Regions from separate parts of the Novibacillus thermophilus genome, predicted to be linked through region 1. Evidence: riboswitches for the same ligand, from Rfam matches in the RefSeq annotation. Region 1 holds a riboswitch; each other region holds the start of a gene.
The links. A riboswitch is a leader RNA that binds a small molecule or an ion and turns the genes downstream of it on or off. The one in region 1 is predicted to bind S-adenosylmethionine.
Positions count from the first base shown of each region.

Region 2: it holds a riboswitch for S-adenosylmethionine, as region 1 does, so the genes downstream of both, B0W44_RS15350 (LLM class flavin-dependent oxidoreductase) here and ssuE (NADPH-dependent FMN reductase) in region 1, are expected to answer to the same signal.
Region 3: it holds a riboswitch for S-adenosylmethionine, as region 1 does, so the genes downstream of both, B0W44_RS04305 (aliphatic sulfonate ABC transporter substrate-binding protein) here and ssuE (NADPH-dependent FMN reductase) in region 1, are expected to answer to the same signal.

Region 1 is NZ_CP019699.1:2,481,532-2,488,829, reverse strand. Features, by position in the region: gene B0W44_RS12130 (Rrf2 family transcriptional regulator) at 139-540, shown strand; gene B0W44_RS12125 (NAD(P)/FAD-dependent oxidoreductase) at 684-1,604, shown strand; gene B0W44_RS12120 (LLM class flavin-dependent oxidoreductase) at 1,748-3,148, opposite strand; gene ssuE (NADPH-dependent FMN reductase) at 3,177-3,722, opposite strand; SAM riboswitch class I at 4,087-4,199, opposite strand; gene B0W44_RS18925 (hypothetical protein) at 4,393-4,518, opposite strand; partial or broken gene B0W44_RS12110 (response regulator transcription factor) at 4,516-4,632, shown strand; gene B0W44_RS12105 (sugar phosphate isomerase/epimerase family protein) at 4,766-5,734, opposite strand; gene B0W44_RS12100 (Gfo/Idh/MocA family protein) at 5,731-6,792, opposite strand; gene B0W44_RS12095 (Gfo/Idh/MocA family protein) at 6,867-7,298, opposite strand, start outside.
Region 2 is NZ_CP019699.1:3,144,918-3,152,215, reverse strand. Features, by position in the region: gene B0W44_RS15365 (FtsX-like permease family protein) at 1-461, shown strand, start outside; gene B0W44_RS18690 (hypothetical protein) at 458-616, shown strand; gene B0W44_RS15360 (alpha/beta fold hydrolase) at 730-1,812, shown strand; gene B0W44_RS15355 (sodium:solute symporter family protein) at 2,170-3,675, opposite strand; gene B0W44_RS15350 (LLM class flavin-dependent oxidoreductase) at 3,723-5,096, opposite strand; SAM riboswitch class I at 5,273-5,385, opposite strand; gene B0W44_RS15345 (hypothetical protein) at 5,708-5,929, shown strand; gene B0W44_RS18685 (discoidin domain-containing protein) at 6,031-7,298, shown strand, end outside.
Region 3 is NZ_CP019699.1:878,670-885,967, forward strand. Features, by position in the region: gene fumC (class II fumarate hydratase) at 1-37, opposite strand, end outside; gene B0W44_RS04300 (L-cystine transporter) at 233-1,642, shown strand; SAM riboswitch class I at 1,678-1,788, shown strand; SAM riboswitch class I at 1,852-1,961, shown strand; gene B0W44_RS04305 (aliphatic sulfonate ABC transporter substrate-binding protein) at 2,052-3,053, shown strand; gene B0W44_RS19190 (ABC transporter permease) at 3,083-3,526, shown strand; gene B0W44_RS19195 (ABC transporter permease) at 3,545-3,940, shown strand; gene B0W44_RS04315 (ABC transporter ATP-binding protein) at 3,955-4,713, shown strand; gene B0W44_RS04320 (ectoine synthase) at 4,777-5,163, opposite strand; gene ectB (diaminobutyrate--2-oxoglutarate transaminase) at 5,190-6,437, opposite strand; gene ectA (diaminobutyrate acetyltransferase) at 6,490-7,059, opposite strand; gene B0W44_RS04335 (Cof-type HAD-IIB family hydrolase) at 7,266-7,298, shown strand, end outside.

The sequences.
Region 1 (7,298 bases):
GGAACGTTTCTAAATACGTTTGAACTTTCACAATCGGTCATTATTGGAAAGCCATTTTAACGGAGCATAAATATTTGACATATACCTCCATAAAAGATATTATGGATAGACAAAGTCTTTGAAAGGGGTGAACATCACGTGAAGTATTCTAAAGCGACGAACTACGCCCTTCACGCCATGCTCCATCTTGCCGCTACCACTCCCACTCAACGTGTGGATGTGCTGCAGTTGGCAGAACGGCTTCAGGTATCACCTACGTATTTATCCAAAATCCTGACGAAACTCGTCAAAGCAGGAATGATTGAGTCCTCTTCCGGTGTCAATGGAGGATACAAGCTAAAGTCGAATTGGGAAGACATTTCGTTTCTAGACATCATTCACGCGATTGAAGGATCTGCGTCCCTGTTTGAAGGCTGCCTAAACCACAATCCGGATTGCTTGATTCAAAAGGTCATGGTTTCGGCAGAAGAAAAAATGGAGGAGCAATTGAAGAAGCAAAAAATTTCTGATCTTGCGAAGAAAGCAACGTCTACCCTCTAATCTGGGTTATTTTCAAGTATATTGTGGTGGATATGAATTCTTTTTTATCGATGTTCTTTATTTTTTGCACCTTTGTTGCCTTTATAGAGTTTTAATGTCTGCAATTAAACTATCTTGAACATTGAATGAGGAGGATGACAACAGTGGAAGTCTTTGATTGTACAATTTTAGGTGCCGGACCTGCCGGTTTGAGTGCAGGTTTAATACTTGGAAGATCGCGAAGAAATGTCGCGCTATTTGATGACGGGACGAACAGAAACCGGGTCACGCAAGAATCCCATGGATTTTTGACACGAGACGGCATTAAGCCAGCGGAGTTCAAAAATATTGCAATCGAAGAGCTGAGTAAGTATCCGTCCGTTCATTTTTTTAGAGAAACGGTGACACAGGTCACAAAACAAGCGAGTGATGCACTGTTTAAGATTACAACGTCTGAGGGCAGACAGTCCCTTGCGGAAAAAATAATTTTAGCCACGGGGATACGAGAAATATTCCCGCAAGTTCCAGAAATAAGTCAATATTACGGAAAAAGTTTATTTAGCTGTCCGTATTGTGATGGATGGGAGTTAAGAGACCAACCACTCATTTTAATTGCAGAACACGAAGGTGCGGCGTTTCATTTGGGAAAGCTGATTCACAATTGGTCTGAGGATTTATTGGTGGCAACCAACGGTCACGAAATATCTCAACCTATAAAGGACGATTTAGAGCGGAAAGGAATAGTAGTCAACACGGAACCGATACAAAAATTGTACGGAGAAAATGGATACCTGGAAAAAGTTGCGTTTGCTTCAGGCTTGGAAATCAAAAGGAGTGGTGGGTTTATTGAACTATCATTTTATCGCCCTAATCAATTTGCTGAACACCTCGGTATTGAAATACAGGAGAACGGACAGATTGTAACAGATGATTTTGGGCGCACCTCACAAAAAAATATTTATGCCGCTGGTGAGTTCGCACAATTCGCTCCTTCTTCGTTAATAATTTCTGCTGCAGAAGGTCATAAGGCGGGAGTAGCTGTAAATGCTGATATGACGGATGAGAGATTTTCGCTATTAACATAAAGCGAGCCATTTCAAAATCCTCGGTTAGAATGGAGTTGTCGGAAAATACAAGTGCCCCATCATCAAGTGCGGTGGGACAATGGTACAAGTTAAGTCGCATAAATCACCCACCGATGCTTACCGCAGTCGGTGGGTGATCCTCTTCAACGTACTGACTTCGCCGCCTCACGGGACAAATGTGAACCGAGTCTTTTTGCTGGATGATTACTAGGTAAACGAACCCTGCCCTTTCCAAACATGTTTTCACGTAAAGTTGTTGCCTCATACTCCGTCCTATGAATCCCGCGGCTTTGCAGCTCCGGAACGACATAGTCCACAAAATCGCGGAATGTTCCGGGGGAAATGGCTTGAATGATATTAAATCCGTCAACGTCACCTTCTACCGCCATAGACTCAAACTGATCCGCTATTTGTTCCGGTGTCCCAACGACTTTCCAGGCTCCGATACCGAGACCGTGATGTGTAACGGCTTCCCGCACCGTCCATTTCTTCTCTGGGTTGACAGTAGTATATTGATGGAGAAAACCCCGAGATGCATTCGTTTCCAAGTTTTCAACGTATTCATCAGGATTATAATGGGAGAAATCAACTCCCGTATGTCCCGACAAAAGCGCGAGTGTTCCTTCATAACTGACATACTGTTTCAATTCCTCGTACTTGGCCTTTGCTTCTGCTTCGGTAGCGCCCACGATAGGGACGACCCCGGGAAAAATGAGGATATCTTCCGGACGACGACCAAACTTCTTAGCCCTGCTGCGTATATCCGTTGAAAAAGCTTTTAATTCCGCTATGGTATTCTGGGTCGTCGTAAAAACAGCTTCTGCATGTTTTGCCGCAAAGTCGCGCCCCCTAGAAGAAGAGCCTGCTTGGAACAACACGGGGGTCCTTTGTGGAGAAGGTTCGACTAGGTGAATACCGGGCACGCTAAAGTATTCCCCTTTATGTTGAATGGGATGAACTTTTTCAGGATCAGCATATACGCCGATTTCCTCGTCTGCCATGACCGCATCTTCTTCCCAACTGTATTCCCACAATTTATAGACCACATCCATATACTCTTCTGCTCGTTCATAACGTTTGTCATGTTCAATTCTGGTCTTTAATCCCTGATTGACCGCCTCGCTCTCCAAGTAGGAGGTCACAATATTCCAGGCTACACGTCCTTTCGTCAAATGGTCCAACGTGGAAAACTCTCGCGCCAATTTGTACGGTTGTGTATAAGTAGCCGAATAAGTCGCTGCAAACCCCAAATATTGCGTGTTCGCAGCCATCGCAGAAATCTGAAGCAAGGTATTGTGAAGCGGAACTTGGACAGCGTTACGGATTGCCGGTTTGTAACTGTTTTGATATACATCGTAAACACCACTTACATCTGCCAGAAAGATAGCATCGAACTTTCCGCGTTCTAGAAGATGAGCCATCTCAATCCAGTAGGAGAGATCCCCATGTCGATAACCTTGATCTGCCGGATGTCTCCACAATCCTGGTGAATGAGGAGCAACCGAATTTTGGGTAAAACCATTCAAATGAATCTGCTTTTTCATTTGAGCAGACCTCCAGGTACAACATCGTCTAAACGACCAAAGCTTTTTGCTCTTTCACGGTCCGAATGAACGAATACAATTCTTTTTTTACTCGTTGCAAAACCTCTTGATTGACAATGGGGTTTGTTTCGTTCTCACGATCAATCTGTTGGTCGAGCAAGTAAACACCTTGTAAGTTTTGCGCTTTTAACGCAGTTAGCAGCGGCTTTAAAGCAAAATCAACGGCTAACAAGTGAGCCAAACTCCCCCCAACCATGATCGGAAGGGTTGGCTTATGTTTCAAAATATCCTGCGGAAGCAAATCAAATAACGCTTTAAGCACACCCGAGTAAGACGCTTTGTAGACAGGGGAGCCGACAATGAGTCCCTTGGCGTTTTTAATTGATAGTGCTATGTCCTCAATCGACGGACTGTCATACCGCGCGTAGACGAGATCTTCTGGTTTTAAGTTTCGAACTGAAATTTGGATTGTCGACAGTCCTTCCTGTTCTATCAAAGAACAGAGAAATTTCAGGACACACTCTGATCTCGAATGTTCAGATGGGCTTCCCGATATCGTGATAACGTCGCTCATTAACTTGCACTCCTAAAATTTTTTTGGTGATAGACTGCTCCTAATCGCGTGACGTCAAGAGACAGACGGGTTCTTAGGGCATCCGACACGTGGCATGCCATTTGTACTCACAGTGCACTGGCTCAAGCTCTGTACCGCATTCAATGCCTTAAACGAATCAGTGACTAATTTACCTAGCTCGAATGGTAAGTACAGAAGACGATCGATCACCCCCTTAAAATGAACTTATCCAATTTTGATACTAGGATTTACGGAAACAACGTAATAACGAACTGTTTCCATCCCACGAACACCCTTTACCCCGGAAAAGTTAAAACCTCTTCCGATTCGGAAGAGGTTTTTGTATAAACAAACGATCAACTCTTCCTCATCTTTCAGACCTTCACAGTCTGCTGGAATTGGCACCGTTTACTTTGGGCAAGTAATGGTTGCCGCGGGTTCATCGGACCAGGTTCCTCCCCCGACTCTTGATAAGGAATGTTTGTTATGTAATTTTAGGTCTTTTTATGGTAGCTTAAGGTTTATCGTCTGTCAAGCATTTTTTGTCAACTTTTAATTTTCATGAAGGTAGCTAAATACCTTTCCCTGAACATCAGCAAGTCACCTCTAGTGCTTGAAACGGATCTGGTCACAAGCAGACCATTTCTGCATTGAGACGTTGAATTCCTTTTTAAAACGATGTTACTTCTTCATAAGGCGTTGTATCTGCTGGCCTGACATGTCTGAGTTTCCAAATGATGATCGTCATTAGAACAAACAAACCGATGGCAGCTAATCCGTATATAGCTTGAATCACATCACTGAAAAAACCGTTAAAACGTATATCACAAACATTCTCGGTAAAATGAAGGTACAGGATCGCACACAAGCAGCGATTTATGCGCTGAAGCATCACTGGATTGAACCATGACGTACAACGAGTTGGTCGGTGTTGGGAAAATAAGATTCTTGGTCAACGACTGTTTTTCTTCTGGTCTCAACGGGAACATTCTGCTTCAAGGGGTGCGGGCGTACAACAGGTCGAGCCTAAGGCCCGACCTGTGTCACCCCCACCACATGTCTGTCGGTTCCTCTTTCATGAGAATCGATTGCAAATTACGGACTGCACGGGTAAGTCCTTCCTCGATGGACATGAGCGGGTCCTCGTGTTCAATACTGACGACATAGTCATAGCCGTACGTGCGTAAGGCACTCATCATGTCTGACCATTCTTTCAAGTCATGACCGTAGCCGACGGTGCGGAACGTCCAAGCCCTCGTTTTTACGTGACTGTACGGTTGCATGTCAGTGAGACCGTGCATGTTGACGTTATCTTGATCAATGTACGTGTCTTTGGCGTGGAAATGATGGATCGCGTTCGCTTCTCCCAATATCCTAATCGCTGCCACCGGTTCGATGCCTTGCCACCACAGGTGACTCGGATCTAAATTGGCCCCGACAGCTTCGCACGTAGCCTCGCGCAGTTTCAACAGTGTATAAGGTGTGTGGACGAGAAAGCCGCCATGCAATTCCAACCCGATTTTGACATTGTGGTTCTGTGCGAACTGTCCCCACTGTTTCCAGTACGGAATAAGCTTTTTTTCCCATTGCCACTTCAGTACGTCGCTGTACTCGGTCGGCCACGGGACTACCGGCCAATTCGCGTATTTCGCTCCATCGTGATCACCTGCCGTACCCGAAAAACAGTTGACGACGGGAACATCCATCATTTCAGCCAATCGGACCGTCTTCACAAACGTGTCGTGAGACGATTGCGCCACGTCCTTATTCGGCGAGAGCGGATTGCCATGACAACTGAAGGCGCTGATTGTTAACCCGCGTGTTTGAATGGCTCGCAAATACCGTTCCCGCTCACCTTTGTTCTCCAACAACGTGTCGAGCGGGCAATGCGCATCTCCAGGATTGTTCCCTGTACCGATTTCTACCGCAGATATGCCGGCTCCTTTCACATAATCCAACATTTCTTCAAATGATAGATCTGACAACAACACCGAGAACACACCGAGTTTCACCGTGAGATCTCCTTTCCTTTTTCGAACTGGACACTTTTTCTTGATTCGCTACTTTCATAAATCGCTTCAATAATCTGTGACACAGCCATCGCTTCTTCTGGCTTGACGATGACGTCCGCCTCCCCCAAACAGGCAGAAACGAAGTTTTCCGCTTGTGCCAGGCCTGGATCGTCACAACCCGGTAACCACGGGGATTCGGTGTTAAACAACATTCCATGCTTGGTATAGTTCAATTGAAGCGGAAATACGTCAAGTCCACCTCGGTCACCTGATATGCTCAAACTTTCCACATCTTCTCGAATGTTCGCGGCCCACGACGATTCAATGAACAAGGTGACGTCGTTGGCAAACTTCACAAATCCTACCGCGTGGTCGTCAACGTCAAACGATTCGGAATCGATCTTCCCCCACTCGTTCACTTGTCCGGGCGTTTTACTCAAGGCGTTGTATGTGCTTCCCATAATTTCTAGCGGTTGCGGATGACCGATCAGCCATAATGCCAAATCTAGAAGATGACATCCGTAGTCGATCAAGCTACCACCACCTTGTAGCTCTTTTTGCGTAAATACCCCCCATCCCGGCACTTTTCGGCGGCGCAGCGCCTGCACCCTCACGACAAGGGGGTGGCCGATTTCGCCGTGCATCATCAGCTTTTTGGCAGCTTGCGATTGTTTCATAAATCGGTAGTGGTAACCGATTGACAATATTTTTTTGGTTTGTTTTGCCGCTGCGATCATGGAAGCGCACTCTTTCGTCGTCAAAGCCATGGGCTTCTCACTCAACACGTGCACATTCGCTTTCAAAGCGGCAATCGCGATGTCAGCGTGAAAGGTGTTCGGAGTACATATTGTGACAGCGTCGACCTCGTTCAGCATGTCGCGGTAATCTTCAAAGACGCGTGGAATCGAGTAAGCCCGCGCAACTTCTTCTGCCCGTTGGACGTGAATGTCGCAAATCGCCGTCACATCTACTTTCTGAGGTAACGTCATATAAGCGGGGATGTGTCGAGCCGTAGCGATACGTCCTGCGCCGACCAACCCCATCCGCAGTTTTTTCATCTAGAACACTCCGATCTGCCTTAAGTATCCGTTATCGGTCATTTAACGGATCGACCATTTTCGCGCACCACCGTTTACGAACTATAGTCTAGTCGGATCACTCGCTTTTTTTCGTTTGATTCAAGTGCGGCTAAAATAATGTGCAATGCGCGCAGTCCCTCTCGTCCGCTGACGGGAGGAGGGGTGTCGTTGACGATGCACCGAACGAATGCATCGACGACATGAGATTGGGTCTGTCCGTCTGCAGCATTAGACTGAATGTTCCCTAGCGCGTATTTGACCACTTCTCCGTTGTGGTACTGTACAACGAGGGCGTGATTGGGATCGTCCTCTAGACGCAGGATCGCCTTTTCCCCGTAAATCATCGTAGTGTTGTCTTCTTCCGACACATACGACCAACTCGCTGCCAGACTACCGACAATCCCACTTTCTGTCTTTAATATACAGACCGCATTGTCATCGACTGTCGCGTGCGATTTCGCTAGCGTTTCGACAAACGCAGCCAC
Region 2 (7,298 bases), 660 kb from region 1:
AAGATATTCGGTTTTTGCTGGATCAACTCGAACTCATGAACGAAGGTCGCCATCCGGGCAGCCGGCAGCTGCCGACAGGGCTTAAGGAAGCATGGGATTTGACCAAGATCGGCGTATTCGGCCATTCCGCGGGAGGCGCCACATCGGCACAAGTGATGTATGAGGACGACCGAATCGACGCCGGTATCAACATGGATGGCACGATGGGCCACATGCCCGACAATCCGCTTCCGGTGGCAGAGCACGGTCTGGATCGGCCCTTCATGCTGATGAATTCTGGATACAACGACGAAGGTGAGATCGATTCGCATCTTACTGCGAAAGATCGTCATATGTTCTGGCAGCATTCAAGCGGCTGGAAGCTCGATCTGACGATACCCACGGGGGGCATTTCACCTTTACGGATTACCAGGTGCTGCTGCCGCAGTTGCAGGAGAAGCTCAGCCTTTCGCCGAGGGTGATCCAGCAAAGTATCGGGACCGCCGACCCGGAACGGACGATCGCAGCCCAGCGTCATTATATTGCGTCCTTTTTTGATCTGCATTTAAAGGGAGTTCAGCAGCCGTTGCTGCTTTCCCCATCCGAAGATTACCCGGAGGTCCAGTTTGTAGAATAAATGAGACAAGTTTGCGATGTGTAGCGAGAATTGGCCGCGATCACAAATTGCGGCATAACGATTATCAGTTTCCGATTGGAACATAGTGCCGTCAGACAGAAAGAAGGAGTGTGATGATGAAAAAGAAGCTTTTTTTCGGCACAGTACTCGTCATCCTGCTGTTTCTTATCGGGTCGTATTTTTATACGAATCTGACGTACATGGAAAAGCCGCTGAAGGCGATGCGCGACGCAGGCTTTACGGAAAAACAAGTGACACTGAAGGACGGGACCGTGCTAAATTACGGAGAAGGTCCTGACAACGGGAAACCGCCGTTGCTGCTGATTCACGGACAAGGTATGACTTGGGAGGATTATGCAAAATCACTACCGGCGTTGTCCGAACGGTATCATGTGTTTGCTGTCGATTGCCATGGGCATGGGGAGTCCGATTGGAACCCTAAAAAGTATTCGGCAAAGGCAATGGCCGCTGATTTCGCTGAATTTATTGAGACTGTGATCGACGATAAGGTGGTTCTCTCCGGCCATTCGTCGGGTGGCATGGTGGCGGCCTGGATGGCTGCGCATTATCCTGAACTTGTGACCGGGCTCGTCATCGAGGACTCGCCGTTCTTCGCTACGGAGCCGGGAAGAAGAGAGACAACGTACGCCTGGGTGTACGGCTTTCAGCAATATGAGGATTTTAAACATCAGGACGAAATTGATAACTATTTTGAGTATTCCTTGAAAAACAGCTACTGGAAAAAGGTATTCGGAGACTTTTTGTGGAATCGGTTTTCGCGGGATGCAGTCGCTTATCACAAGAAGCATCCGAATGAACCTGTACACCTGTTCTATCTGCCGCCGCCAATCAATCGAATATTCGAATCCGAAACGTATCCGCATGACAGGAGGTTCGGCGAGGCCTTTTTTGATAACAGCTGGTTTGAAGACTACGAACAGTCCGAGGTGCTTGAGAAGATTGAATGTCCCACTGTGTTTGTGAAGGCACAGACCCATTATGACGGCGATTTGCTGCTCGCGGCACTTACGGATGAGGACGCCGATCGCGTCGTTAGGTTGCTGCAAAATGGGAAGCTGGTAAAAGTGGATACCCCTGGACATGACATTCATTATGATAAGCCAGATGAATTCACCAATATTATGATCAATTTTTTAGAAGAGGTCGGTGATGCAATCAGTTCCAGCCTCCTATGAACTAAGCCATCAAGTCATTTAGCAAGCGTGCGGAAAAATTTTGGCTTTTAACTCATACTGACTAAACATTTGACCAGAATCCATAGGGAGGGTCTCCGGATCACGTATTGGGGTTAAACAATGAGTAATCCGTGAGCATCGAGAGGAAGTTGACACAGAGCGTTTGAAGAAGGATGACGTCCCTGTCAAACTAAAACATCAGGATTTCCTAATCTTGAGGGAAACCCTGATGTTTTTATCAACCTAATATTTGTGAAAATACCATTTCCACAACAAAAAAAAGATGACGATCAAAAATAAAATCGATCCAAAAAACCATAACGAAAGCATTGGATTAATGAACATAGAAACATCCCCTCACTTTGCCTTTATCGCTTTTTCGGCATGCTGTTGAACTTTTTTAGGGACTTTCAAAGTGTTCGCCAACACGATCATCAATCCGATACCGATTAGGGTCGCCCAGGCGCCAGCAGCCATGGCGCTTTTTTCGATACCGCCGAAGTACAAGACCAGATAGGACGTAAGACCGATCACCATCGAAAATTCCGCCGCTCGAGCGTGGGCTTTTTTCTTCCCGTATACGGCATACAAAATGGGGCCGAGTGTACCGGCCGCGATACCGGATATCCCCAGCCATTGGATATCAGCCATGTAACGCGGCGGATTCAAAACGAGCAAGCAAGCCAGAATACCGGCCCCGACAGTCGCGACACGGCTCACGAGAAGAGCTGTTTTTTCTGCACGTCTTTTGCTCATCTTCAAGATTCCGCGTCGAACGAGCGCTTTTAAGAAAATATCGTTGGCGAAGACGGTGGAAATGGAAACAAACAGCCCGTCCGTCGTCGACATGGCCGCTGCCAAAATCACCACAATCATTAGGGCAGCGATCACGGCGGGGAAAACTCGGACCATGTATTCGACCAGAGCCAAATCGCTCATGACGACCTGGTCTCCCAGGTGGGCGCGGCTGTAAAATCCACCGAAGAAAACAGCCAGACAGCAAAGCTTCGTGACGACGTAGACGAAAATCATTTTACCCAGATCCCGTTCGTCTTTCACCCCAAGCACTTTGTTGAAAAGGTGAGGGGCTGAGGCAAACGCCCATTGAATCAAAAGTGCGCCTATCACTGCTGGAAGGGAGTAAAAGTAATCTGATTCGGGGTGGAAGACTCGTCCCAAGTCTGAATCTTGTGCTGTCAATTTAGCTGTGATAGCGGAAAAGGTTTCCGAGAGGCCCCCTTCCCAAAACAGAACGATACCGGAGACAAAAACGAGAAGTCCGGTCACCGCCATAAGAATGACTTGGATCGCATCGGTGTATACATCGGCGATCGCCCCTCCCACGTAGACGTAAATGATGACAATGATAGTAGTCGTCATCAGTGCGTTCCCATAGGGGATTTCGAGCAAATACTCGAAAATCCTGGCTCCGGCGACGAATTGGGCGGCGATGTAAAAAATGTTGAAAAGGAGGATGATGCTGGTCGCAATTCGCAAAAAATCGCTGGAGTAATAGTCTCCAAGCCAATCTGGCAAAGAAAGAGATTGTTGGGTCGTGTTGATTTTTCTTGCCCGCTTGGCCACCATCAACACGCCGATCGGTCCGCCACCCATGATCGCCAAAAAAAGCCAGAGGTTGGAATACCCGTATTCGTAGGACCAACCCGGATAACCCAAAAAAGCCGCGGCACTCAAATACGTTCCAGTAAAAGAAAGCCCAAGGACGACCGGTCCCAATTGACCACCGCCGATGGCAAAATCGCGGACACTCTTCGTCTTTTTTCCGCTGTAAATTCCAATTCCGAGTATAAGGACGAGGAAAGCAGCTAAACCGATCCACAAAAACAGTTGGATTTCCGTCATGTTTGAACTCCTTTATCATGAAATCGAATGGGACACTATCGCACCATTCAGCTGTTTGTAGCAACCTGGATTTGTTTTGCTGGATGGTCCTCCTGTAAGAACCGACGCCCTTTTCCGAACATGTTTTCTCTCAGCGTCACTGCTTCGTATTCTGTCCGGTAGATACCGCGTTGTTGCAATTCGGGAACGACATATTCGACGAATTCTTGGAAGGTTCCCGGTGAGTGAGCGTGGGCGATATTGAATCCGTCGACATCGCCTTCAACGGCCCATTGCTCTATTTGGTCGGCGATTTGTTCAGGTGTTCCGACAAATTTGACCGTACCGTTTCCGAGGCCATGGTTCATGACCGCTTCCCGCAACGTCCACTTTCTGGTCGGATCTTTCGTGTACAGGTTCAAATTTCCCTGGACTGCCTCTGTTTCCATGTCTTCGATGTATTGATCCGGATCAAATTTGGAGAAATCTATGCCAGTATGCCCAGAAAGCAAAGCGAGTGTCCCTTCATAGCTCACATGGTTTTTTAATTCTTCGTATTTTCGGTGCGCTTCCTCCTCTGTCGAACCGACGATCGGCAAGATAAGAGGAAAAATGAGGACACTGTGCGGGTCCCGCCCTTGTTCCTCCACGAGATTCCGGATGTTCTGGACGTAGTTTTTCAACGATTCAAGGGAATGGGATTTAATGAACACAGCTTCGGCGTGTTTGGCTGCAAATCGCTGCCCACGCGGGGATGCCCCGGCTTGGAACAAGACAGGGGTCCGTTGCGGCGACGGCTCTACCAAATGCGGTCCCGGAACATCGAAGTACGAACCGTGGTGGTTAATCAAATGGACTTTGGAGGGGTCGGCGAACACACGGTTTTTCCGGTCAAGGACGACAGCATCATCCTCCCAACTGTGTTCCCACAGTTTGTAAACTACCTCTAAAAATTCATCCGCGCGATCGTACCGGACATGTTTCGGTAAGCGCCTTTCTAAACCCAGATTCACCGCCTCGCTTTCAAGGTAGGACGTCACAATGTTCCACCCGACTCGACCCTCTGTAAGGTGATCGAGTGTCGACAATTGCCGCGCCAAGAAATACGGCTGTGAATAGGTCGTCGAGACGGTTACGGCAAAACCAATGTGTTGAGTCGAGGCAGCCAAGGCTGAAATCACAAGTAAGGGATCGTGGGCAGGTATTTGAACGGCATTCGTCACAGCTGGTTCATAACTGTTTTGATAGACGCTGTAAGTTCCGATCACATCGGCGAAAAACAGGGCATCAAATTTCCCCTGCTCGAGAATTCGGGCTATTTCTTCCCAATAGGCCAAGCGATTGTGGCGATGCCCTTCGTGTTGTTTATAGCTCCACAGTCCGGTGGAATGGGGGGATGGAGAATGTTGGACAAAACCGTTCAAATGAATTTGTTTTTTCATTGAGCAACCTTCCTTTTTAAGTGTAGTAAACAGATTAATCTAATGGGAATAATATGTTTATATGACGACAAATTTTGAGGAATCACCTTCTTTCAGACTTTTGACAATTGAAAAGCGACCTCTTGTTTAAGAGGCCGCTCACTGACTACACGAGGGTAGTAACTCTGTAGCGGAACCTCTTATATTTCAGACCCTGTCACAAGGATCTGCTGGAATTGGCACCGTTTGAGTCAATTCAATGGTTGCCGAGGGTTCATAGGGCCAGTCCCTCCCCCTCTCTGTATAAGAGTTCCGGTATTGTTGTTTTAATTTTACCTCATTTTAAAAATATTTTTTTCGACTGTCAACCCCTTATTTCAATTTGCCAAAGGTCAATGAACACAAAGGACCATGCCTTGATCCGGGTTGTACGACTAACCTGGGAATAAAATGGTTTGACAAAGGGAATTTTTCTTCGAAGAACGCTATGTCTAATAGTCTATATACATCAAAATGATAGAGCACAAAGCCCGAAAACAACCAGTAATATCGAACTATTAACAAAAATTTGAAGAAATTAGCATAAAAGTAAAGAGATTGATTCCTCACATTTTTTATGGTTTGTCCTACAATTGGGATGGGAGTGGACGATGAACCCGCTCTGTAAGCACATTTACATGCCGATCCCGCTAGAAGTCATTACACACTACGAATATGTCAACACATCAGACGGAGGTTCAGAGGATGACCGCTGGAATATGGAATCAACCGAGAGCGTGACTTTAGGAATTCAATCGGAAGCAGACATTCTGACAGTGGACAGGCATTCTATTAAAGGTTGGAATATGACCTAACATAAGCCAAAAAAAGGAGGTTTGAAGGAAAGCCCATCACATTTAGAAGTAAATATCGTCGTTGTAAAAAAGAGAGAGGGATTAAAGGAGGTTCACCGTACATGAAGAAGGGACGGGTTACGAGGGTTTTGTCAGTGATCGTCAGATATACATTGCTTGCCGGGATTTTATATACACCACCTGTTCAGACGGCACATGCAGCCCCAACCGATTTTTTCACTTCGTTTGAAGAAGGTGATCCGCAACCGGATTGGGAAAATACGGTCGAAACGGATGCGGAAGGCCGTAAAATGACGGAGGGCGTTGATGGCAACATTCCATTTGACGGTATTCAAGGTAACATTACAGATAAAGTTGAGCAAGTGACGGCAAGCGCCAACAATCCACCGAATGAAACGGAACAGAAGTTGATGGATCAAGACGTGAATACGAAATGGCTGGCGTTTGAGCGTACGGCTTGGATTGAACTTCAACTTTCTGAGCCGGACACGGTTGTGAAATACGCCTTTACTTCAGCGAACGACTACCCGGGCCGAGATCCTCGAGACTGGACGCTTTCCGGGTCCAGTGACGGCGAAAATTGGACGACGTTGGATACGAGAACAAATGAAGTCTTTGAAGAGCGTTTCCAAACGAAAATCTACGAGTTTGATAACGAAACCGCCTACCAATATTATCGATTTGACATTGCGAAAAATGCCGGGGATGGCTTGACGCAGTTAGCAGAAATCCAGCTATCCAACGGTATTGATGTCCCGCCGCCACCTCCTTCAGATATGAAATCTTTCACCTCAAAAGGACCTTCGAGCGCGTATGCAGCTAAGACGAACGTCGGATGGACAGGTTTGAAGGCGTTCTCGTATTCTGGAACGCATCTCACAGAAGGGCGTGCTTATTCGTATAATAAAATTTTTGATGTCGACATTCCGGTAACTGAGAATACCGAACTGTCGTATTACATTTTTCCGGAATTTACCGATAAGGATCATTTGGACTACGCGAGTACGTATGCAGCCGTCGATCTCGCATTTTCCGACGGGACCTATCTGCATGAGCTTGAAGCCGTCGACCAGCACGGGATCAAACTCAATCCACAAGACCAAGGAAATTCAAAAACTCTGTACGCGCATCAATGGAACTTTAAAAAATCAAAGATCGGAGATGTCGCAGCGGGGAAAACGATCGAGCGCATACTCATTGCCTACGATAACCCCAGAGGCCCGGCCGTATTTAAGGGGAGCATCGATGATATTAAAATCGAAGCGAATCCCGAAGAGAGAACGTATGACAGACTTTCCGAATATGTCAACACACTTCGTGGCACGCAGTCAAACGGTACGTTTTCACGGGGAATACCTTCCCTGCAGTC
Region 3 (7,298 bases), 1.6 Mb from region 1:
TCTCTCCTAACGTGTCGCGTTCAATACGGTAATCCATCGGTGAATCTCTCCTTGTCTCATGATTGGGCTAGCTCCATTGTACACTTTTACTGAGGCAGTTTGAAGAAGGGGCCGGTTCCCGTTCGCAAAGGAATTGAAGTGGCATGAGTGGACTTCACGTATGTCAAATTCATACTTGACATATCGGAATAAGTGAAATATGCTTTTGCGGAAAGCTGGAAGGAGGATCAAGATGACAAATGTTTTGATTGTGATCAATGTGGTACTGTTGCTCTTGTTTGCTTTAGCCTTGTTCTTCATGCAGAAAAATCATTTATCTTTTTCTAAACGTGTGTTTGCCGGTCTGGGGATTGGCATTGTCTTCGGCCTCAGCTTGCAATTTGTTTACGGCCCGGATTCAGAAGTAGTTGAAAAGTCTGTCGATTGGTTTAACATCGTGGGAAACGGGTACGTCACATTGCTGCAAATGTTGGTCATGCCCCTCGTCTTTATTTCCATTCTCGCAGCGTTTACAAAATCTCAGTTGTCACACAACATCGGCAAAATCGGCGGCGTGATTATCGGCATTTTGATCGGTACGACGGCGATTGCCGCCGTTCTCGGAATCGGTGCAGCCTTCGTGTTTGATTTGCAGGCGACGGAAATACACGCCGGAGAAGAAGAAGCAATCCGCGGCGAAGAACTGGAAGAAAGAATGGGCGAATTGGAAGGCATGACGGTGCCGCAGCGAATCGTGTCGTTGTTGCCGGGAAACCCGTTCTTGGATTTTACCGGAGCTCGCCCGACGTCGACGATTGCCGTGGTGATATTTGCAAGTTTCCTAGGGATCTCCTACTTGGGAGTCAAGCGAAAACATGCTGAACAGGCGGAGATGTTTGCGAAACTGACGGATGCGTTACACGCTGTTGTCATGCGGGTTGTCACGCTTGTCATCCGTTTGACACCGTACGGTGTCCTCGCCTTGATGAGTCGGGTTTCTGCGACGAGCGATCTTCATGCCATCTGGCAATTAGGTAAATTTGTAGTGGCGTCTTATGCGGCACTGCTGGTCATGTTTGCGGTCCACTTGCTCCTCATCGCCGTGTCCGGTCTAAATCCGCTGACATATGTCAAAAAGGTGCTGCCGGTCTTGACGTTTGCCTTCACTTCCCGCTCCAGTGCGGCGACGTTGCCGCTTAACGTGCGGGCTCAACACCAAGACCTGGGTGTACCCGAAGGTACGGCGAATTTCGCTGGGTCGTTCGGTCTCACCATCGGACAGAACGGGTGTGCTGGCATTTACCCGGCTATGCTCGCGGTCATGATCGCGCCGACTGTCGGTATCAACCCTCTCAGTCCTTCTTTCCTTCTGACGTTAGTCGCCGTGGTCGCGTTGGGTTCGTTCGGCGTTGCCGGTGTCGGCGGAGGAGCTACCTTTGCCGCGCTCATCGTGTTATCCGCGATGAACCTCCCAGTTGCTCTGGCGGGATTGCTCATCTCCATCGAACCGCTCATTGACATGGGACGTACGGCTGTCAACGTCAGCGGAAGTATGACGGCCGGGGTGCTGACCGGCAGGGTGACGGGAGAGCTAGACACGACTATTTATGCAACACGTCGGGGTATGACATTGCCTGTTGACGAAACAAATGCAGTGGGGTAAAATAAACTCAATTTTAAATTGACATTCAATTTCGCTTCTTATCCAGAGTGGTGGAGGGACTGGCCCGATGAAGCCCGGCAACCTGCTGATCTTTTCGATTGGCAAGGTGCCAACTCCTGCAAGACAGCGGTCTTGAAAGATAAGGAGGAGGAACGTGATTGACTGCCTTCTTCTTATCTAGGAAGAAGGTTTTTTCGTTACAAATATCACTCTTATCGAGAGCGGCGGAGGGACTGGCCCGATGAAGCCCGGCAACCTGTCGATCTTTTCGATTGGCAAGGTGCCAACTCCTGCAGGAACGTTTCCTGAGAGATAAGAGGAGGCATGCCATCCCTCTTCTTATGGGGGGATTTTTTGCTGTGGGGGAAGGTGACATCTCACTGTAAAAACAAGAGGAGTGAAGAAAAAAGTGCGGTACGTTTTCGTGAGAGTGGCGTTGTTCGTCACGGCGGTTACAGTGTTTTTCGTCGGCTGTCAACGTTCGGTGGGGGACGAGGCGGAAGGTGAAGGAGCGGACAAACCGGACAAAATTCGCTTGGATTACGCTTATTACTCCCCGGTAAGTCTCGTGTTAAAAGAAAAAGGCTGGGCAGAGGAGGTGTTTGCTGAGGAAGGGATTGACGTCGAGTTTGTACTCAGTCTCGGAAGTAACAAGGCATTGGAATTTTTAAACAGCAACAGCGTAGACTTCGGTTCGTCGGCGGGAGCGGCTGCACTCATCGCCAAATCAAACGGGACACCGATTGAGACTGTCTACATCTATTCTAAACCGGAATGGACCGCCCTCGTCACGAATGCCGATTCTGACATTCAACACGTGGACGATTTGAAAGGGAAGAAGGTGGCGGCCACTATTGGCACGGATCCGTACATCTTTTTGCTGCGGGCATTAAACGAGGAAGGACTATCAGCGGAAGACGTGGAAGTGGTGCCCCTCCAGCATCCCGATGGCGCCACGGCACTGTCAAAAGGAGAAGTCGATGCCTGGGCAGGATTGGACCCGCACATGGCTCAACTGGAACTGGAAGAAGGGGCGCACTTGTTTTATCGCAACCCCGAATTCAATACATACGGCTTTCTCAGTGTGCGTTCAGAATTTAAAGAAAAGTATCCCCAATACGTAGAAAAAGTGATCGAACTGTATGAGAAGGCGAGAAAGTGGACGTTAGACCATCCGGCTGACGCGACACGCATTTTGGCCGATTCAGCGCAGTTAAATAAAGACGTGGCCGAAATCGAAATGGGGCGCAACGATTTCTCCGATCCCGTTCCAGGAGCTGTGCACCGTGAAGCGATAAAAGCTGCCGCAGAAGTGTTGCAAAGCGAAGGAATCATTGGTGCCGATGTCGATATCGACTCCCTTTCCCATGAGCTCATACAGCCATCGTTTACCGAAAAAGTCGTTCAGTAATGCCAGGAGAAAAAAGGAGTTGGCGAATCGTGGCCCGATTACAAGAAAGAGAACTTTCAAAGCCGTATCGTTTTCCGTCTCAAGAAAGGTTTGGCAAAAAGGGGAGTGGCGCGAGCTTTTGCGTTCCACCTTTTCTGATCAGAAGCATCGTTCCGCTCCTCGTCGTCATTTTGTGGGAAGTCTTGAGCCGAGCAGGGCTCGTTGCCGACAAATTGCTTCCGGCACCTGCAACTGTCGCTGTGACCATTCTCGAGATGGTACAGGACGGCAGTTTGTGGAGCCATGTCGGCATTACTCTGTACCGGGTCTTGATCGGGTTTGTCATTGGGACGGCGGCCGGAGTCGTGTTCGGTGCGCTCGTCGGGGTGAACCGAACGGTTGAACAGTTATTCGACACGTCCATTCAAGCCCTTCGCTCCGTCCCGTCTATCGCCTGGGTACCGCTGTTCATTTTATGGTTCAGCATCGGGTAATCTTCCAAAATTACGCTGATTGCTGTCGGCGTGTTCTTTCCCGTCTACTTGAACACTGTCAGCGGTATTCGGAACGTGGACAGAAAACTCATCGAAGTGGGGCAAGTGTACCGCTTTAGCGCGTATGAACACATCAGGAGAATTGTCTTGCCCGCTTCCCTGCCATCCTTTCTCGTCGGATTGCGGAGTGGACTGGGCTTGGGATGGATGTTCGTCGTCGCTGCCGAACTGATGGGGGCCAGTGAAGGTCTGGGCTACTTGCTCGTCTTCGGACAGAACACGTCAGCCCCGCAACTCATCATCAGCAGCTTGATCTTGTTCGCTGTTCTGGGCAAATGTACCGATGCCGTGTTAAAAGGAGTGGAAAGGAAGGCGCTACACTGGCAAGACGGTTTGCCACAAAAAGGTAAGTAGAGGGGGTAGCACATGTGTTGAGTGTCGAACGAGTGACCCGCACGTTTGCCAACGGGAAGACCGCTGTTAAAAATATCAGCTTTACAGCGGAGAAAGGCGAAATTGTCGGCATTCTGGGGATGAGTGGATGTGGGAAGAGCACGCTCCTCCGCGTTATCGCCGGTCTGGATACGGGATACGACGGTGTCGTCAAGATTGACGGACACGTGGTGAACGGTGTGGGTGAAGAAACGGGAGTCATTTTTCAGGAACCGCGCCTCATGCCCTGGCTGACAGTTGTCGACAATGTCTGCTTCGGGTTGAAAGGGAGTAAACAAGAAAAATACAATAAAGCCCAGCGACTGATAGATCTCGTAAACTTGACAGGATTTGAAGAGCATTATCAGAAAGAACTGTCGGGCGGAATGGCACAACGAGTGGCGATTGCCCGGGCCCTCGTCACTTCTCCCGAGATCCTGTTGTTGGACGAGCCGTTTAGCGCCCTTGACGCATTGACCAAAATGCGGCTGCAAGATTTACTGCTCGATGTCTGGAACGAATGCCGATCCACGATGCTGCTCGTCACACACGATATCGACGAGGCTCTCTATTTGTGCGATCGGTTGCTCGTATTGCGCGGCCAGCCGGGAGAACTGTTTCGCGACGTTGCGGTCGAACGAGGACGACTGCGTTCCAGAGGAGATTACCGTGTGGCTGAACAGAAGAAAGCCATTTTGGACACGTTGAATTTGACGCACAGCTCCTCTAGTCGACGGGAACGACCTGATTCATAACGAATACTCTTTCCGATATTTTCAACGAAAATCGCCCGTTTCAATCGAAACGGGCGAAGCGGATTACTCCGTCTCAAGGGGGTAGTACCCTTCTTCGTTGTGGACCTCCTGTCCTGTGAGGGGCGGGTTGAAGACGCACACCATGCGCATGTCGGTTTTAGCCCGCAAGTAGTGTTTCTCGTTTCCGTCAAGGGCGTACATGGTACCGGCTTTGATCGGATACACTTTGCCGTCTTTCAGTGTTTCCACTTCCCCTTCTCCTTCGATACAGTAGACGGCTTCAAGGTGGTGTTTGTACCAAATGAACGTTTCGGTTCCGGCGTAAATGATAGTGTCATTCAAGGTAAATCCCATGTTGTCCTTCTTGAGCAAGAAACGGCGACTCGTCCAATTTTTATCGGATGTCTCGTTCTCTGTCCCGACAATGTCATCGAGCGATTTCACAATCATAGTTAAGCTCCCTTCGTAACCATAAGTTAATGGTGTAACACGTGTTGTATGCTTTTTTCCAGAATGTTGAGGCCGAGCGTCAGTCCTTCTTCGTCAATAGTGAGTGGAGGAAGGAGTTTCACTACCTCATCTTCTGGGCCCGACGTTTCGATAATCAGGCCGGACTCAAAAGCGTCGCGACAAATTTGACTGGCCAGCCCTTCTGGACCGCACGCAATTCCTTGCATCAGACCTCTGCCGCGTGCTTCTCCTTGCAACTCAGGGTATTTCTCGACCAGCACTTCCAACGTAGCCCGAACCTTTTCGCCTTTTTCTCGCACGGAGATCGAAAACGAGTCGTCTTTCCAGAAAGACAAGGCTTCCGTTGCGGCGACGAAGGCCAGGTTGTTTCCGCGGAATGTCCCGTTGTGCTCGCCCGGGCCCCACTGATCGTATTCCGGTTTAATCAACGTCAAGGCCATGGGCAATCCGATTCCGCCGATGGACTTAGACAGGCAAACGACGTCCGGTTGAAGCCCGGCCGGTTCAAAACTGAAAAAAGTTCCCGTCCGGCCGCATCCTGCCTGAACATCGTCGACGATGAGCAGAATGCCCCAACGTCGACAAATCTCCTCAACTTTTTTCAGCCATTCAAAACTGGCTGTGTTCACACCCCCTTCACCCTGCACCGTTTCGAGAATGATGGCGGCGGGGAGTGCGACGCCGCTCCCTTTGTCCTCTAGGAACATCTCTAAATACGAGATTGAATCGTGTCCCTCCATGTAGCCATCAAACGGCATCGAGACGCTATGATGCAGGGGGATACCGGCTCCATGCCGTTTGAAGGCGTTGCCTGTTACAGACAGTGAACCGATGGTCATGCCGTGAAAAGCGTTGGTGAAGCTGATCACTGTTTCGCGACCCGTCACCTTGCGGGCGATTTTGAGCGCGCTCTCGACTGCATTCGTTCCGGTCGGTCCGGGAAACATCACTTTGTAGTCGAGATTCCGAGGTTTCAGAATGACGTCGTGAAAGCGTTGGAGAAACGTTTTTCTGGCCGTCGTCCCCATGTCCAAACTGTGGGTGATGCCGTTTTGTTGAATGTAGTCGATGATTTTCTCTTGCATCTTGTCGTGGTTGTGTCCGTAGTTTAGGGCGCCAGCACCGGAGAAGAAATCGATATACTCGTTGCCGTCTTCATCCCACAACTTGTAGCCTTTGGACTTTTCAAACACGGTCGGCCAGTTTCGGCTGTAGCTGCGAACGGCAGACTCCAGTTCATCAAACACTTTCATCTTGTCGTCTAACGTAACGGTTGCCACTCAAGATCAATCCTTCCAGTTTAATTTAAGTAAAAAATGGCCCAACGCGGTAAATCAGCTCGTCTTCGTGCCCATTTTCTGGAAAATCTTCAGTGGAAAAACACTCCCTCACCTCACAAACGGTATTCAGTTTTTTCGCTAATCCTTGGAACAAATTTTGTGACGGAATGTTCGAAGGGGAGACGGTTGCTTCGAGAAAGTGAACGTGTTCGCACGAGGAACGCCCGAGTAAGTTGAGTAACATGCGCGTGCCCAAACCTTTACCGCGCTCGGCCTCGTCGACGGCAACCTGCCAGATAAACAGCGTGTCCGGAGCTGCAGGCTGAATAAAGCCTGAGACGAAACCGACGATATGTCCACGCTGTTCGATGACAACGGACGTGTCGGCGAAATACTCACACCACATGAGGTAGCTGTATGGAGAGTTGAGGTCGAGTACACTGGAGTTTTTGATCAAAGTCCATACGTCGGCACCGTCATCTTTAACCGGCTTACGGAAGGAATAATCGCCTCTCGTCTGTTTTTCAATCGTCGCGGTGGCAGACTTTTCACTATTGATGTTTTCACCTCCCCATTTTGTATTCCTTATAACCATAATCAGAAGATGCCTATCCGTCAAAAGTGTTTAGATGCGATAAATGTGGTTATGCCGTTGTCAATTGGGAAGGGAACCGATTAAGTACCTCACGGATGGTTTAACTTGTATATGAAGCGTTATAAACCTGCGCTGGTTGTTTTCGCAAGCCTTGCGAGCTGTCGCATAGGTTGCTATACTGGCGATAAATGCAAAGGAGAGAGACCATGACCTACCAGTTAATCGCATTGGATTTGGAC